3 regions of the Luteimonas sp. TWI596 genome follow, and region 3 is predicted to be linked to each of the others. Evidence: predicted binding sites of a transcription regulator. Region 3 holds the regulator's gene; each other region holds the start of a gene.
The links. Region 3 encodes HrcA, which represses chaperone genes, less so after heat shock. Its sites were predicted from a motif close to TTNGCACTCNNNNNNNNNGAGTGCNAA; they were not measured.
Positions count from the first base shown of each region.

Region 1: the regulator HrcA is predicted to act here: its motif matches at 2,059-2,085, upstream of groES (co-chaperone GroES).
Region 2: the regulator HrcA is predicted to act here: its motif matches at 2,751-2,777, upstream of rpoH (RNA polymerase sigma factor RpoH).

Region 1 covers NZ_JBDJMU010000033.1:6,509-11,780, reverse strand. Annotated here, with positions in the region: gene groL (chaperonin GroEL) at 1-1,588, opposite strand, end outside; gene groES (co-chaperone GroES) at 1,721-2,011, opposite strand; gene ABE487_RS16540 (acyloxyacyl hydrolase) at 2,239-2,724, opposite strand; gene cutA (divalent-cation tolerance protein CutA) at 2,906-3,244, shown strand; gene ABE487_RS16530 (protein-disulfide reductase DsbD) at 3,395-5,272, shown strand, end outside.
Region 2 covers NZ_JBDJMU010000027.1:30,805-36,076, reverse strand. Annotated here, with positions in the region: gene glnE (bifunctional [glutamate--ammonia ligase]-adenylyl-L-tyrosine phosphorylase/[glutamate--ammonia-ligase] adenylyltransferase) at 1-2,599, shown strand, start outside; gene rpoH (RNA polymerase sigma factor RpoH) at 2,788-3,666, shown strand; gene ABE487_RS15745 (TonB-dependent receptor) at 3,939-5,272, shown strand, end outside.
Region 3 covers NZ_JBDJMU010000007.1:10,293-15,564, reverse strand. Annotated here, with positions in the region: gene dnaK (molecular chaperone DnaK) at 1-1,289, opposite strand, end outside; gene grpE (nucleotide exchange factor GrpE) at 1,412-1,942, opposite strand; gene hrcA (heat-inducible transcriptional repressor HrcA) at 2,049-3,134, opposite strand; gene recN (DNA repair protein RecN) at 3,252-4,919, shown strand; gene fur (ferric iron uptake transcriptional regulator) at 5,044-5,272, opposite strand, start outside.

The DNA.
Region 1 (5,272 bases), on a different contig from region 3:
GCTCGTCCTTCTTCGGCAGCTCGGCGACCATGGCTTCGGTCGTGATCATCAGACCGGCGATCGACGCGGCGTTCTGCAGCGCGGTGCGGGTGACCTTGGTCGGGTCCAGGATGCCGAACTCGACCATGTCGCCGTACTCGCCATTGGCGGCGTTGTAACCGTAGTTGCCGGTCCCGCCCTTGACGTTGTTGACGATGACCGACGGCTCTTCGCCGGCGTTGGTCACGATCTCGCGCAGCGGGGCTTCCATCGCACGCAGCGCGATCGCGATGCCGTGGTTCTGGTCTTCGTTGGCACCCTTGAGATCGGAGATCGCAGCCAGCGCGCGGATCAGCGCGACGCCACCGCCGGGGACCACGCCTTCCTCGACCGCTGCGCGCGTGGCGTGCAGGGCGTCTTCGACGCGGGCCTTCTTCTCCTTCATTTCGATCTCGGTCGAGGCGCCGACCTTGATCACCGCCACGCCACCGGCCAGCTTGGCCACGCGCTCCTGCAGCTTCTCGCGGTCGTAGTCCGAGGAGGTCTCCTCGATCTGCGCCTTGATCTGCTTGATGCGCGACTCGATCGAACCGGTGTCGCCGGCGCCGTCGATGATCGTGGTGTTCTCCTTGGAGACCTGCACCTTCTTGGCGCGGCCCAGGTCGTTGATCGTCGCCTTCTCGAGCGACAGACCCACTTCCTCGGAGATCACGGTGCCGCCGGTCAGCACGGCCATGTCTTCGAGCATCGCCTTGCGACGGTCGCCGAAGCCCGGCGCCTTGACGGCCACGACCTTGACGATGCCGCGGATGGTGTTGACGACGAGCGTGGCCAGAGCCTCGCCCTCGACTTCCTCGGCGACGATCAGCAGCGGCTTGCCGGCCTTGGCCACGCCCTCGAGGACGGGCAGCAGGTCACGGACGTTGGAGATCTTCTTGTCGTGCAGCAGGATGAACGGATCGTCGAGATCGGCGGTCTGCGACTGCTGATTGTTGACGAAGTACGGCGACAGGTAGCCGCGGTCGAACTGCATGCCCTCGACGACGTCGAGCTCGTTCTCCAGGCCCGAGCCTTCCTCGACCGTGATCACGCCTTCCTTGCCGACCTTCTTCATCGCGTCGGCGATGATCGTGCCGATCGACTCGTCGGAGTTGGCCGAGATCGTACCGACCTGGGCGATCGCCTTGTCGTCGGCCGTCGGCTTGGACAGGTTCTTGAGCTCGGCGACGGCGGCCTGCACCGCCTTGTCGATGCCGCGCTTGAGGTCCATCGGGTTCATGCCGGCGGCGACGGCCTTGGAGCCCTCGCGGATGAACGCCTGGGCGAGCACGGTCGCGGTCGTGGTGCCGTCACCGGCGTTGTCGGACGTCTTGGAGGCGACCTCCTTGACCATCTGCGCGCCCATGTTCTCGAACTTGTCGGCCAGTTCGATCTCCTTGGCGACGGACACGCCGTCCTTGGTGATCGTCGGCGCGCCGAAGCTCTTTTCGAGCACGACGTTGCGGCCCTTCGGGCCGAGGGTCGCCTTGACGGCATTGGCGAGCACGTTGACGCCGCGCACCATCTTGGAGCGTGCGTCTTCGCCGAAGCGGATTTCCTTAGCAGCCATTGAAAACTCCGGAATTGAAATAGGGGATTAGGGATTTGGAAAAGCGCAGGACGCGGACGATTCGCGAGGCGCGAAAATGGGCGTTGACCGCCTCGATTCCCCACTCGCGAGGCCTGACGCCCCCGCTTTCGATCAGCCAACGATCGCGAGGATGTCGTCTTCCTTCACGATCTTGTATTCGATGCCCTCGGCCTTGTAGGCGCTGCCCGAGTACTGACCGTAGATCACGATGTCGCCGACCTTGACCTTCGGCGCGCGCACGCTGCCGTTGTCCAGGGCCTTGCCTTCGCCGACGGCGACGACTTCGCCCTTGGTGGGCTTTTCCTTGGCGTTGTCCGGGATCAGGATGCCGCCGGCAGTCTTCTCTTCGGCCTCGACGGGCTTGACCACGACGCGGTCGTACAGCGGCTTGAGATTGCTCATTCCAACCCTCTCTAAGTGATTGATTGTGAAGAAAACGGGCCCGAATTCTAGCACTCGCCCATGGGGACTGCCAGAACGCGCGGCGCACGCACCCTGGCAAGCCAGGGACGCGACGGGAGATGGGTGCGCGCTGCGGCTTTACAAGGGGCCGCGCAGAAAAATCTTGAGGCCGTTGAAACGCGAGACCCCGGCGCAGCGCCAGGGCCGGTGTGCGTTCCAGCAGTGGTTCAGCGGAAGCGCCAGGCGGCAACGAGCATCGTCTCGCCGTCGTTGGGCTGCTTGATGCTGGCGTTGGAGATGTGGCGGGCCAGCAGCGAGAATCGCTGCCAACGCCAGCCGATGGTGCTCACGAACTGCGGATTGCCCGACAGCGCATCGGTCTCGCCGATCTGCACACCAACGCCGAAGCCGGCGGTGAACCCATTGTCGCGCTCGTAGCGTGCGCCACCATGGATCACGCCGGTGTCCTCGTCGAGATCGAAACGGGTATCGCCGCGCGCTTGGATGTAGACGCCGCCCAACTCCCAGCGCAGCACACCATGGGCGGTGCGCCGCCACTCGGGCAACCACGCCAGAGTGACGACCGCGGTAGTCTCATTCTCGCGCGTGGCCGAGGCGCCGACGCCGACATCGATGGGGGAAGCCGCCTGAGCGGCAAGCGGCGCGGCCAGCGCGAGACCGGCAGCGAGAACGAAAGACGAGCGAAGGCGCATGGTGGACCGCCGAGACAGCGTAGGGGGGGAGGAAAATTAAGTATACCGGCGAGTTCACTAATCGTGATCCGCGTGGACTGCCCACCAGCGGGATAGACCATCCCTGACTGGCCAACGCAGCGTCGCGCCGGCGTCGTGCATACCGCGTGCACGATGGACACCGAACCGATACCTTGGCCGGATGCCTGTGCTGACTTGCCTCAACAGCTGCCCGGACGAGGCCACGGCCCAGCGCATCGCACGCGCGCTCGTCGATGCCCGGCTCGCCGCCTGCGTCAGTTTGGTCCCGGGCGTGACCTCGATCTACCGCTGGCAGGGCCGAGTCCAGACCGATGCCGAGGTCCTGCTGGTGATCAAGACCACCGCAGACCGACTCGAGGCGCTGACCGAACGGCTGCGGGCGCTGCATCCTTATGACGTCCCCGAGCTCGTCGCGCTGCCGGTCGCCGGCGGACTGGCCGATTACCTGCACTGGGTCGAGGCCGAGACCGCACCGATCGAGGCCGGCGACGCGGACTGAACCTGGCGTTGGGCATCGCGCGGGGCGGCCTGCGATACTGCCGCGATGCGTACGTTCTTCCCCGCCTCGTTCCTATCCCAGGCTGCGCCCCTCCGCCGCCAGGCGTCCCGCACCTGGCATGGCCTGCTCGCGGCTGCGCTACTGGGCACGATGTCGCCCGCCGCTGCCGTCGACTTCGACGATGTGCTGCCGGTCGATGACGCGCTGGCGCTCTCGGCCACGGCGGTCGCCCACGACCGGATCGAGATCCGCTGGAAGATCGCCGACGGCTACTACCTGTATCGACACCGCACCGCGGCCCAGGTGCCCGACGGCAGCTTCGGTGCCGGCACGCTGGCGCTGCCCGATGGCCACCGCCACATCGACGAATTCTTCGGCGAAGTCGAAACCTACCGCGATCGGCTGATCGCGACCCTGGACGGACACCCGGCCGCCGGCACACGCCGCGTCGCACTGCAGGTCAAGTACCAGGGCTGCGCCGACGCCGGCATCTGCTACCCCCCGCAGACCCGTACCCTCCAAGTCGCCCTCCCCCAACCAACACCCGGGTCAGCGTCGGTTTTCTCGCGAACTGATGCGACGGCGCCTGCTGCAAAAAGCGACACTGACCCCGGTTTTGCGGCGCTGGGGCGGGCGCTGTCGGGGACGGGCGATGCGCTGCCCGCCGAACGCGCTTTCGCCTTCGAGGCGATTGCGCAGGATGGCGACACCATTCTGATGCGCTTCACCCCGGCGCCGGGCTACTACCTCTATCAGGACCGCAATCGCTTCACGATCGAGGGGGCGTCGGGTCTGCGCGCCGGCCAGCCACGCTGGCCCACCGGCAAGGCGCATCACGACGATCATTTCGGCGCGGTGACCGTGTACTTCGACCAGGTCGACGTGCCGCTGCCGGTGCTGCGCCGTCGACCCGATGCCGCCGACGTCGAGGTGGTGGCGACCTTCCAGGGCTGCCAGACCGATGGCATCTGCTACCCGCCGATGACCCGTCGCGTCCCGGTGGCGCTGCCTGCGGGCACGACGACGGCCGCTGCGGCCACGCCGGCTGCAGCCCCCCCGGTCGCCGATGCCGGCTCGACGGACGCCGCCGAGACGAGCCAGGTGCCTGCCGCCATCGCCCCGGCCGCACCGTCCTCGTCCGAAGATGCCCCTGACGCCGCGACCGGCAGCGATGCGGTCGCCGACAACGCCGCACGCACCCGCCCCCCCGCCGCGCCCCGCACCGGCCTGCTGGCGGCGCTCGCGCTGGCGCTGCTCGGCGGCCTGGTGCTCAACCTGATGCCCTGCGTGCTGCCGATCCTGTCGTTGAAGGTGCTGGGCCTGGCGCAGAGCGGCGGCAGTCGCGCGCGGGCCCGGGCACATGCGCTGTGGTACACGGCCGGCGTCCTGGTCGCATTCGCGGCGGTCGGCCTGCTGGTGCTGGCGTTGCGCGCGGCAGGTCAGGCGCTGGGCTGGGGCTTCCAGTTGCAGCAACCCTGGTTCGTGGCTGCGCTGGTGTATCTGATGTTCGCGGTCGGGTTGAGCCTGTCGGGGGTGTTCACACTCGGGGGCCGGGTCGGCAATCTCGGCCAGGCGCTGGCCGCGCGCACCGGGCCCAGCGGCGACTTCTTTACCGGCGTCCTGGCCTGCGTGGTCGCCAGTCCGTGCATCGCCCCGTTCATGGGCGGGGCACTGGCCTACGCGTTCGCCGCGCCCGCGACACTCGCGCTGGCGGTGTTCCTGATGCTGGGCCTGGGCCTGGCGCTGCCGTTCCTGTTAATCGGGCTGGTGCCGGCGCTCGCCGATCGCCTGCCCAAGCCAGGCGCGTGGATGGAAACGTTCAAGCAGGCGCTGGCGTTCCCGATGTATCTGACCGTGCTGTGGCTGCTGTGGGTGTTCGGACGGCAGTCGGGCGTGAACGCGATGACGCTGCTGCTCGCCGGTCTGGTGCTGTTCGCGCTCGCGCTGTGGTGGTTCGAACGGCGTCGCTGGACCGGCGGTGCGGTCTCGCGCGGGCTGGCGCTGGGCCTGCTGCTGGTGTCGCTGCTG
Region 2 (5,272 bases), on a different contig from region 3:
GGCCGACGACGGCGATACGCCGCCCGCACCGCCGCAGTTGGACGCCGGCAATCGCAGCGACTGGCCGATGCTGCTGCGGCGCTATCGCCTGGCCTGTTCGACCCGGCTGATCTGGCGCGACGTGCATGGGCTGGACGATGTCGAAACGACGCTCGCCGGCAGCACCCAGTTGGCCGAGACCTGCCTGCAGGTCGCACTTGACGCCCTCGAACAGGCTTTCGCCGATCGCCACGGCGTCGTGCGCGACGGCGAGGGCCGCGCGGTGCGGTTGGTCGTGTTCGGGCTCGGCAAGCTCGGCGGTGGCGAACTGAACTTCAGTTCCGATATCGATCTGGTCTACGGCTTCGAAGCGGCCGGCGAGAGCGACGGCGCGCGGCCGTTGGCGGCCGAGGACTACTTCACCCGGCTGGGCCAGCAACTGGCGCGGCTGCTCGACGAGATCACCGGCGACGGCTTCTGCCATCGCGTCGACCTGCGCCTGCGGCCGTTCGGCAACGCCGGCCGGATCGCGTTGAGCTTTGCGGCGATGGAGCAGTACTTCCAGCGCGAGGGACGCGATTGGGAGCGCTATGCCTGGCAAAAAGCACGGCCCGTGGCCGGCGACCTCGCCGCAGGCGCGCGTTTCCTCGACCTGCTGCGCCCGTTCGTCTACCGCCGTTATCTCGACTTCGGCGCGCTCGACGGCCTGCGGCAGATGAAGGACATGATCGCGGCCGAAGTCGCGCGCCGGGAGCTGGCCGACGACATCAAGCGCGGCGATGGCGGCATCCGCGAAGTCGAGTTCCTGGCCCAGGCGCTGCAGCTGATCCGGGGCGGGCGCGAACCGGCGCTGCGCGAGCGACGGCTGCTGCCGGCACTGCGCGCGCTGCATGCGGCAGGGCAACTGGCCGACGAGGCGCTGGCGCGGCTGCAGGCGGCCTACCTGTTCCTGCGCCGCGTCGAGAACCGGCTGCAGATGCTGCGCGATGCGCAAACCCATCTGCTGCCGGCCGATCCGCTCGACCGGCTGCGGATCGCGTCCGGTCTGGGGTACGCCCATTGGGCGGCGCTTGAGACCGAGCTGCGGCGCGAGCGCGGCCACGTTGCGCACGAGTTCGATGCGCTGCTGGCGGTCCGCAGCCAGCAGCGCAGCGTCGACACCGACAGCGATCTGGCGACCTGGTGGCGCGCGCTGCCCGACGGCGGCGATGCGCAGACACTGGCCGAGGCCGGATTTGCCGATGCGCGCGAGGTCGCCGAGGCACTGCGCGACTTCGCGCGCTCGCCGAGCGTGCGCGATCTGTCGGACAATGCCCGCGCGCGGCTCGACCGGCTGATGCCGGTGCTGCTGCAAGCCTCTGCGCCGGCGGATCGGCCGCTGCAGGCGGTGCGCCGCCTGCTGGCGCTGCTGCACAACATCCTGCGGCGTGCGAGCTACCTGGCCTTGCTCGACGAGCAACCGGCTGCGCTGGCGCGGCTGGTGGAGGCGGTGACCCGTAGCGCCTTCCTCGCCGAGCGCCTCGCCGCGCATCCCCTGCTACTCGACGAACTGCTCGACGCCCGGGTCGAAGGGCCATTGCCCGAGCGCGATGGTTTGGCGACCGAGTGCAGCCGTGCGCTGCAGCAGCGCGATCTGGAAGCGGCGCTGCTCGCGCTCAACGAGATCCGCCAGCAATTGAGCTTCCGGATCGCACTGGCCACGCTTGACCGCCGGCTCGATCCGCCGACGGCGACCCGGCAACTGGCCTGGCTGGCCGACGCGGTGGTCGAGGTGGTGCTCGCACTGGCGATGCGCGAACTCGAGCGCGCCCATGGCCGGTTGCCCGATGCCCGTTTCGTGGTGGTCGGCTACGGTAGCCTGGGCGGCGAGGAACTGGGCTTCGGGTCGGACCTCGACCTGGTCTTCCTCTACGACGCGCCCGCCGATGCCCAGTCCGACGGCGCGCGGCCGCTCGATGCCCAGCGTTGGGCGGCGCGTCTTGCGCAGAAGATCGTCGCCCTGCTGGGGACGGTCACCGGCGGCGGCCGGCTCTACGACGTCGACGTGCGTCTGCGCCCGGACGGCGGCAAGGGGCTGCTGGTGTCGTCGCTGGCCAGCTACGCGGAGTACCAGCGCGAGCGCGCATGGACCTGGGAACACCAGGCGCTGGTGCGCGCGCGCGTGGTCGCGGGCGATGCGCCGATGCGCGAGGCGTTCGAATCCGTCCGCAGCGACACACTGGCCCGGCCTCGTGACCCGGCGGCGCTGCGCGAGGAGATCGCCGCGATGCGCCGACGCATGCGCGGCGAACTCGACCGTTCGACGGCCGACCGATTCGACCTCAAGCAGGGCGAGGGTGGGCTGGTGGATCTGGAGTTCCTGGCCCAGTCGCTGGTGCTGCAGGCGGCGGCGACGCACCCCGGACTGCTCGCGCCCAGGGCCACGCCGGCGTTGCTCGAGGCCGCGGCCACGGCGGGTCTGTTGCCGGCCGCCCAGTGTCAGGCGCTCCGCCAGGGCCATGCCTGCCTGTTGGAGGCGGCCTTGACCTGCATGCTCGACCGCCGGCCGCGCATCGCACCGCTCTCGCCGGCGCTGGCGTCGGCGCGGGAGACAATTGCAGGCATCGCCGGCTGGGCCTGATCTTCATCGTGGATTCGCCCGCCTAGGTGCAGGATCGAGTTCCTGAGACGGCTGGCAGCAGTGCCGCGGGCTGTCTCGCTTCTGTGAATGATCCCTGTCCAGGAAGTGCTGGACGTTCCGTAAACGGAACGCTCGGGAACTTCCAGCGGCCTTAGCAGTCATATCTGGAGACTGCTACCATCCCTTTCATGAGCACGCAGACCATGACCCACGCCCTGGTTGCCAACAGCCTGCCGATCCCCAGCCCGCTCGGTTCGCTCGATGCCTATATCGGCGCCGTGCACCAGATTCCGGTGCTGACGGTCGAAGAGGAGCAGGCGCTGGCGCAGAGGTATCGCGATCACGACGATCTCGATGCCGCGCGCGAGCTGGTCCATTCGCATCTGCGCTTCGTCGTCCATGTGGCCCGCGGTTACAACGGCTACGGGTTGCCGCTGGGCGATCTGATCCAGGAGGGCAATATCGGCCTGATGAAGGCCGTCAAGCGCTTCGATCCGGACGTCGGTGTGCGCCTGGTGAGCTTCGCCGTGCATTGGATCCGTGCCGAGATGCACGAGTTCATCCTCAAGAACTGGCGGATCGTGAAGGTCGCCACGACCAAGGCGCAGCGCAAGCTGTTCTTCAATCTGCGCAAGAGCAAGACCCGCCTGGGCTGGCTCAACGCCGAGGAAGTGCGCACCGTCGCCGCCGACCTCAACGTCTCGGAGCGCGAAGTGCTGGAGATGGAGTCGCGTCTGTCGGGCCGCGACATCGGGTTCGATGCGCCCGCGGGCGAGGACGACGACAATGCGCCGCCGGCGCCGGTCGCCTACCTCGTCGCACAGGACGAAGATCCGGCACAGGCGTACGAGCGCAGCGACAGCGAGGCCGACCAGCTCGAACTGCTGCGCGAAGGCATGGCCAAGCTCGACGCCCGCTCGCGCGACATCATCCGTCGCCGCTGGCTCGACGACGAGCACAAGGTGACGCTGCAGGAGCTGGCCGACGAGTACGGCGTGTCCGCCGAGCGGATCCGCCAGGTCGAGGCCAATGCGCTGAAGAAGATGAAGGCGTTGTTCGCGGCCTGAGTCCTGTTCGCCAATGCTGGACCCCGGACGGCCCGCGCAAGCGGGCCGTTTCTGTATGCGCGTTCGCATGCTCTGCAACGCAGGGCCACAAACCCGCCCCCACCCTTCTGAATGCGCAGTGCTTTTTAACCCGACCGTTCGTCGGAAAGTCAATAGATCAGCAGGTCTTTTTGTTGCATTTCTGTTAATTATTAGACTAGCTTCTGCCTTGGTTTTGTTTTTGTTCATGAATGCGCGCAGGCCATGCCGGCGCATCAACCTGAGGAGAAGCAATGAACAAGTGCCACAATCGCGCCAAACCGGTGTTTCGACGTGCCGCATTGAGCATCGCGCTGCTGACCTGTATCGGGGTGGCGACGGCGCAAAGTACTTCGGGAGACATCCTGGGCAGCAATGGTGGCGATCCGGGGAGCCGCGTCCAGGTTCGGAGTCTTGCTTCGGGCGCGACCCGAGAGGCGGTGGTCGGCAATGACGGCCGGTTCCGCATTTCGGCGCTGCCTCCCGGGCAGTATGAGCTGACGGTGTCTGGCAGGACCACTCGGGTCACGGTCATTGCTGGTCAAGCGGTCACGACCTCCCTGGCCGCGGACGCGACCAGCCTGGACACGGTCCGCGTGCGTGGACTGGGGGGCGTCAACAACATCGACCTGACCAGCATCGAAACCCGAACCACATTTACCGCCGAACAGCTCAATACCTTGCCCGTCGCGCGCAACGTCACCGCCGTGTCCTTGCTGACCCCTGGCACCGCGTCGAGCAGCGAGTACTTCGGTAATGCATCTTTTGGTGGTGCTTCAGCAGCCGAGAACAGCTACTACATCAACGGATTCAACGTCACTAACCTGTACGACAACCTTTCGTTCACAGAGGTGCCTTACCAGGCCATCGAGCAGTTGGATGTGCAGACCGGTGGTTACGGTGCCCGATACGGCTTCTCCACTGGCGGCGTGACGAGCGTGGTGGTCAAGCGCGGCAGCAACGAACTCAAGGGAGGGGTGAGTTACACGTTCGCCCCCAACTCGTTGCGGGAGCAGCCTGACCCGGTCACTCTCAAGGACGGCACGATCTGGCGCTCTTATGATCGCAATGAGTCCTCCTCCGACAATCTGAGCTTCTGGACCAGTGGCGCGCTGGTTGAAGACCGGCTGTTCTTCTTTGCGCTAGGGTCATTCAGCAACTGGGATGCGGCCTCCTATGGCGTGCGCGGTAGCGGCTATTCGTCCTCGCCGACCGGCGCCTACACCAGCGCGCTCGGCACGACCGCATACGACTACAAGTCCGAGCAGCCGTACTGGATGGTCAAGTTGGACTGGTACCTCAACGACAACAATCATCTCGAGTACACCGGCTTCGACAATACCCGCAAGCAGACTTACACCAACTACATCGCTGCTTTTGACAGCGCCGCGGCAAATGCGCAGGCGAGCAAGACCGATTACACCGGCAAGGAATTCAGGGAGAACGGTGGCGATACCCACATTCTGAAGTGGACCAGCTACCTGAACGACGATCTCACGCTGTCGCTGCAGTACGGGCGAATGCAGAACACGAATTCCAACTACACCGTCAATGCCGATGGTGTGGAGAACAAGTACTACGGCGATGT
Region 3 (5,272 bases):
GCGGTGGAGAAGGTCTGCGAAGCCTTGGTCGGGATCGTGGTGTTCTTTTCGATGATCTTGGTGAACACGCCGCCCAGGGTCTCGATGCCCAGGCTCAGCGGGGTCACGTCGAGCAGCAGCACGTCCTTGACGTCGCCGGCCAGCACGCCACCCTGCACCGCCGCACCGATCGCGACCGCCTCGTCGGGGTTCACGTCCTTGCGCGGCTCCTTGCCGAAGAAGTCGGCAACGGCCTGCTGCACCTTGGGCATGCGAGTCTGGCCGCCGACGAGGATGACCTCGTTGACGTCGGACGCGCGCAGGCCGGCATCGTTGAGCGCGATGCGGCAGGGCTCGATCGAACGCTTGATCAGGTCCTCGACCAGCGCTTCGAGCTTGGCGCGGGTCAGCTTGATGTTCAGGTGCTTCGGACCCGAGGCGTCGGCGGTGACGTAGGGCAGGTTGACCTCGGTCTGCTGCGACGACGACAGCTCGATCTTGGCGCGCTCGGCCGCATCCTTCAGGCGCTGCAGCGCCAGCGGATCCTTGCGCAGATCGATCCCCTGATCCTTCTGGAACTCCTCGACCAGATAATCGATGACGCGGGCATCGAAGTCCTCACCGCCGAGGAACGTGTCGCCGTTGGTGGCCAGCACCTCGAACTGCTTCTCGCCGTCGACTTCCGCGATCTCGATGATCGACACGTCGAACGTGCCGCCGCCCAGGTCGTAGACCGCGACCTTGCGGTCGCCGCCGCTCTTGTCCAGGCCATAGGCCAGCGCGGCCGCGGTCGGCTCGTTGATGATGCGCTTGACGTCGAGGCCGGCGATGCGGCCGGCGTCCTTGGTCGCCTGGCGCTGGCTGTCGTTGAAGTACGCCGGCACCGTGATCACCGCCTCGGTGACCTTCTCGCCCAGGTAGTCCTCGGCGGTCTTCTTCATCTTCTCGAGGATGCGCGCCGAGACTTCCTGCGCCGACAGCTTCCTGTCGTCGCTGGTCGCGACCCAGGCATCGCCGTTGTCGTGCTCGAGGATCTTGTAGGGGACCAGGCCGATGTCCTTCTGGACCTCGGCGTCCTTGAACTTGCGGCCGATCAGGCGCTTGACCGCGAAGAACGTGTTGTGGGGGTTGGTGACGGCCTGGCGCTTGGCGGAGGCGCCGACCAGCACCTCGCCGTCCTTGGTGTAGGCGACGATCGACGGCGTGGTGCGGTCGCCTTCGCTGTTTTCGATGACCTTGGCCTTGCCGCCGTCCATGATCGCCACGCACGAGTTGGTCGTGCCGAGATCGATGCCGATGATCTTTGCCATTGCAATGCTTCCTCTAGGAAATGTCGTTGTGCGGGGACGGCGGCGTGGCCGTCGATGCGGGGTATCTGGGGGCGCGCAACACAGCGTTCAAGCGGTGTGACGCGCGATGGCGCGGCGCGCGCTCAGTCGGCCTTGGCGACCACCACCATCGCCGGGCGCAGCAGGCGCTCGTTGAGCAGGTAGCCCTTCTGGAAGACCTGGGCGACCGCGCCCGGCGGCACGCCCGGCACCTCGACGATGCTCATCGCCTGGTGCTGCTCGGGGTCGAAGGCGTCGCCGGCCGCCGGGGCGACCACGCGCAGGCCATTGCTCTCGGTCGCCTTGACCAGTTCGCGCAGGGTGAGTTCGACGCCAGCGCGCAGCGGATCATTCTCCGGCGCACTCGCCAAGCCGGCCTCGAGCGCATCGAACACCGGCACCAGCGACGAGAGCAAGCGCTCGTTGGCGAACCGGCGTGCGGTCTCGATCTCGCGCGCCAGGCGCTTGCGTTGGTTTTCCAGGTCGGCGCGCTCGAGCAGGCTCTGTGCGCGCACCTGCTCGAGTTCGGCCTTCAGCAGCTCGACCTGTTCGGTCAGCTGGGCCTCGACCGGCGTGGCCTGGTCGTCGGACTCGTGGATTTCGGGGTGCTGCGTCTCGTGCTGTTCCTGGGTCATGTCCGGTTCCGGGGCGGGCGTCTGGCCGCCGACCCGCCCAGCTATGGGGCTGGCCGCCGCGGTTTCAAGCCACGGCCGGGGAATTTGGCGCGTCGCGCCTGGCGGCTCAGGCCGCGTCGGGCGTACGGCCCGCGGCGCCCTCGCCCGCCGACGGGTGAGCGCCGAGCGCGGCGCCCAGCAAGTCCGCGGTCGCCTGCACCACCGGAATCACCCGGTCGTAGGCCATGCGGGTCGGGCCGATCACCCCTAATACGCCGAGTGTCCGTCCGCCCGCCGCGTACGGCGCGGTGACCAGCGACACGCCCTCCAGCGGCGCCAGGCCGGTTTCCTCGCCAATGAAGATGCGCACGCCCGGCGCGTGCAGGGTGCGCTCGAGCAACTGCAGGATCTCGCGCTTGCGGGAAAACGCCTCGAACAATTCGCGTAGCCGGTCCAGGTCCGAGAGGTCCTGCACCCCGATCAGCCGGTTCTGCCCGGCCAGCACCATGTCCTCGTCGGCCGGCACCAAGGCCTGCTCGGCCAGCTCCATCGTCTGCGCGAGCAACGCTTCCATCTCGTCGCGGGCATGGCGCAGCTCTTCGACCAGCGTCGCCCGCACCGCGGCCATCGGCCGGCCAGCGCAATGCTGGTTGAGGTAGTTGGCCACGCGCTCGAGCTCAGCGGCGTCGAAGCTGCGCCGGGTCTGGAAGATCCGGTTCTGCACTTCGTGGTCGGCGAAGACGATGATCGCCATGACCCGCTGACCGTCGAGCGGCACGAAATCGATGTGCCGGAACGCCAGTTGCTCGCGCCGCGGCACCGAGACCACCCCGACGAAGCGCGTCATCGCCGAGACCAGTTCCGAGGCGCTGCCCAGCAGCGACTGGTGCCCGCCGGCCCCGGTCAGCTCCCCGCGCAAGCGCAGCAGCTCCTGCTCGCGCAGCGGCTTGACCTGCAGCAGCGAATCGACGAACACCCGGTAGCCCTGCGCGGTGGGCACGCGCCCGGCCGAGGTGTGCGGGGAGCTGAGCAGCCCGGCCTCCTCCAGGTCGGCCAGGATGTTGCGGATCGTCGCCGGGCTCACGTCCAGCCCGGCATGCCGGGCGAGCGTCTGCGAACCGACCGGCTCGCCGTCGCGGATATGCCGCCCGATCAGCGTGCGCAGCAGCTGGCGGGCGCGCGGATCCAGCGGATGGCGGACATCGGACGACATGCGGGCGGTATACGGCGCCGCCGCCACCGATGCAAGCGCGGTCTTAGCCGATGAGACGCGCAGGGGCTATCAAGCCGCCGCTACACGACCGCAGGCCGCCAAGGCACAATTCCACCGATGCTCACCCACCTTGCCATCCGCAACTTCGCCGTCGCCACCGCCACCGACCTTGAGTTCGGACCGGGGTTGACCGTCATCTCCGGCGAGACCGGTGCCGGCAAGTCGCTGCTGGTCGATGCGCTGGGCTTCCTGTCCGGCCAGCGCGCCGACAGCGGCATCGTCCGCCACGGCGCCGAGCGCGCCGAGCTGCACGCCGAGTTCGCGCTGGACGATGCCGCCCCGGCGCTGCGCTGGCTGCGCGACAACGAGCTCGACGAAGGCGCCACCTGCCAGTTGCGCCGCACGCTGCGCGCCGACGGCGGCTCGCGGGCCTGGATCAACGGCCGCCCGGCGACGATCGCCCAGCTCTCCGAGCTCGCCGGACGTCTGGTCGAGATCCACGGCCAACATGAACACCAGGCGCTGCTGGCGCGCGGCAGCCAGTTGGCGCTGCTCGATGCCCAGGCCGGCAATGGCACCCTGCTGGCCGCGGTCCGCGGCGCCGCCCAAGACTGGCGCGCGTTGCAGGGCGAGCGCGAGGCGCTGATCGGTATCGGCGATGTCGGCGAGCGCCGCGACTGGCTGCGCCATCAGCTCGACGAACTGGAAGGCGAGCGGCTCGAGCCCGAGGCGATCGCCGACCTGCACGCTGCCCACCGCCGCCATGCGAACGCGGCGGGCCTGATCCAGACCTGCGACGCGGCGCTGGCGCGGATGAGCGGCGAGGATGCGGTCGGCCTGCCGCAGGCCCTGCACGCGCTGCGCCACGACCTGGGCCGCATGCGCGCCCATGAGCCCCGTCTGGGCGAGGTCGATGCGATGCTCGACGCCGCCTCGATCCAGCTCGACGAGGCCACCCGCCTGCTCGGGCAGGTCCGCGACGACCTCGATATCGACCCGGCCGAGCTCGAGTTGCTCGAGCAACGTCTGGGCCGGCTGCACGACCTGGCGCGCAAGCACCGGGTCACACCCGAGGAGCTGGGCGAGGTCCGGCAGCGGCTGGCCAGCGAACTCGAGCAGCTCGACGGCGCCGGCGAACGCCTGGCGCGCCTGGACGACGAGATCGACGCCGCACTCGCGCGCTGGCGCACCGCCGCCGACCGCCTGGGCGCAGCCCGCCGCAAGGCCGGCAAGGCGCTATCGAAGGCGACGACCGCCCTGATCCACGAGCTCGGCATGGGCGGCGGGACCTTCGACATTGCATTCGAGCCGGTCGAGCACGACCGGCCCGACCCCCAGGGCGCCGAGCGCATCGAATTCATGGTCTCGGCCAACGCGGGCCAGCCACCACGGCCACTGCGCCGGGTGGCCTCGGGCGGCGAGCTGTCGCGGATCTCGCTGGCGATCGAGGTCGCGGCGCTGGGCCACGACGCGGTGCCGACGATGGTCTTCGACGAGGTCGACTCGGGCATCGGCGGCGCAGTCGCCGACATCGTCGGCCACAAGCTGCGCGCCCTGGGCGCGAGCCGCCAGGTGCTGTGCGTGACCCACCTGCCCCAGGTCGCCTCCAAGGGGCATGCGCACTATCGGGTCCACAAGGTCACCAGCGGCGGCGCGACCGAAAGCCGCGTCAGCCTGCTCGAGGCCGACGCCCGGACCGAGGAACTGGCGCGCATGCTCGGCGGCGTCGAGGTCAGCAGCGAGGCCCGCGCCGCCGCCCGCAAGCTGCTGCAGGGCATGGTCTGACGGAACGGACCTGCGCCCCAAGTCCCGCCCCAAGAACGCATGCATCCCTGGCATGCCATCGACCGGCGACATGCGGCACCAACACCGACCATCGCCGGTGGCGCGGTGATCGGGTTCGGACGTCTCAGCGCTTCTTGCGGACGTACAGCACCAGCGAGTGGTCCTCGAGATGGTAGCCGTAGCGCTCGGCGATCTCGTGCTGCAGCTTCTCGATCTCGGCGCTTTCGAACTCGATGATCTTGCCGGTGTCCACGTCCACCATGTGGTCGTGGTGGCCGCCGCGGTCGAGTTCATACACCGCGTGCCCGCCCTCGAAATTGTGCTTGAGCACCAGGCCGGCGGCCTCGAACTGG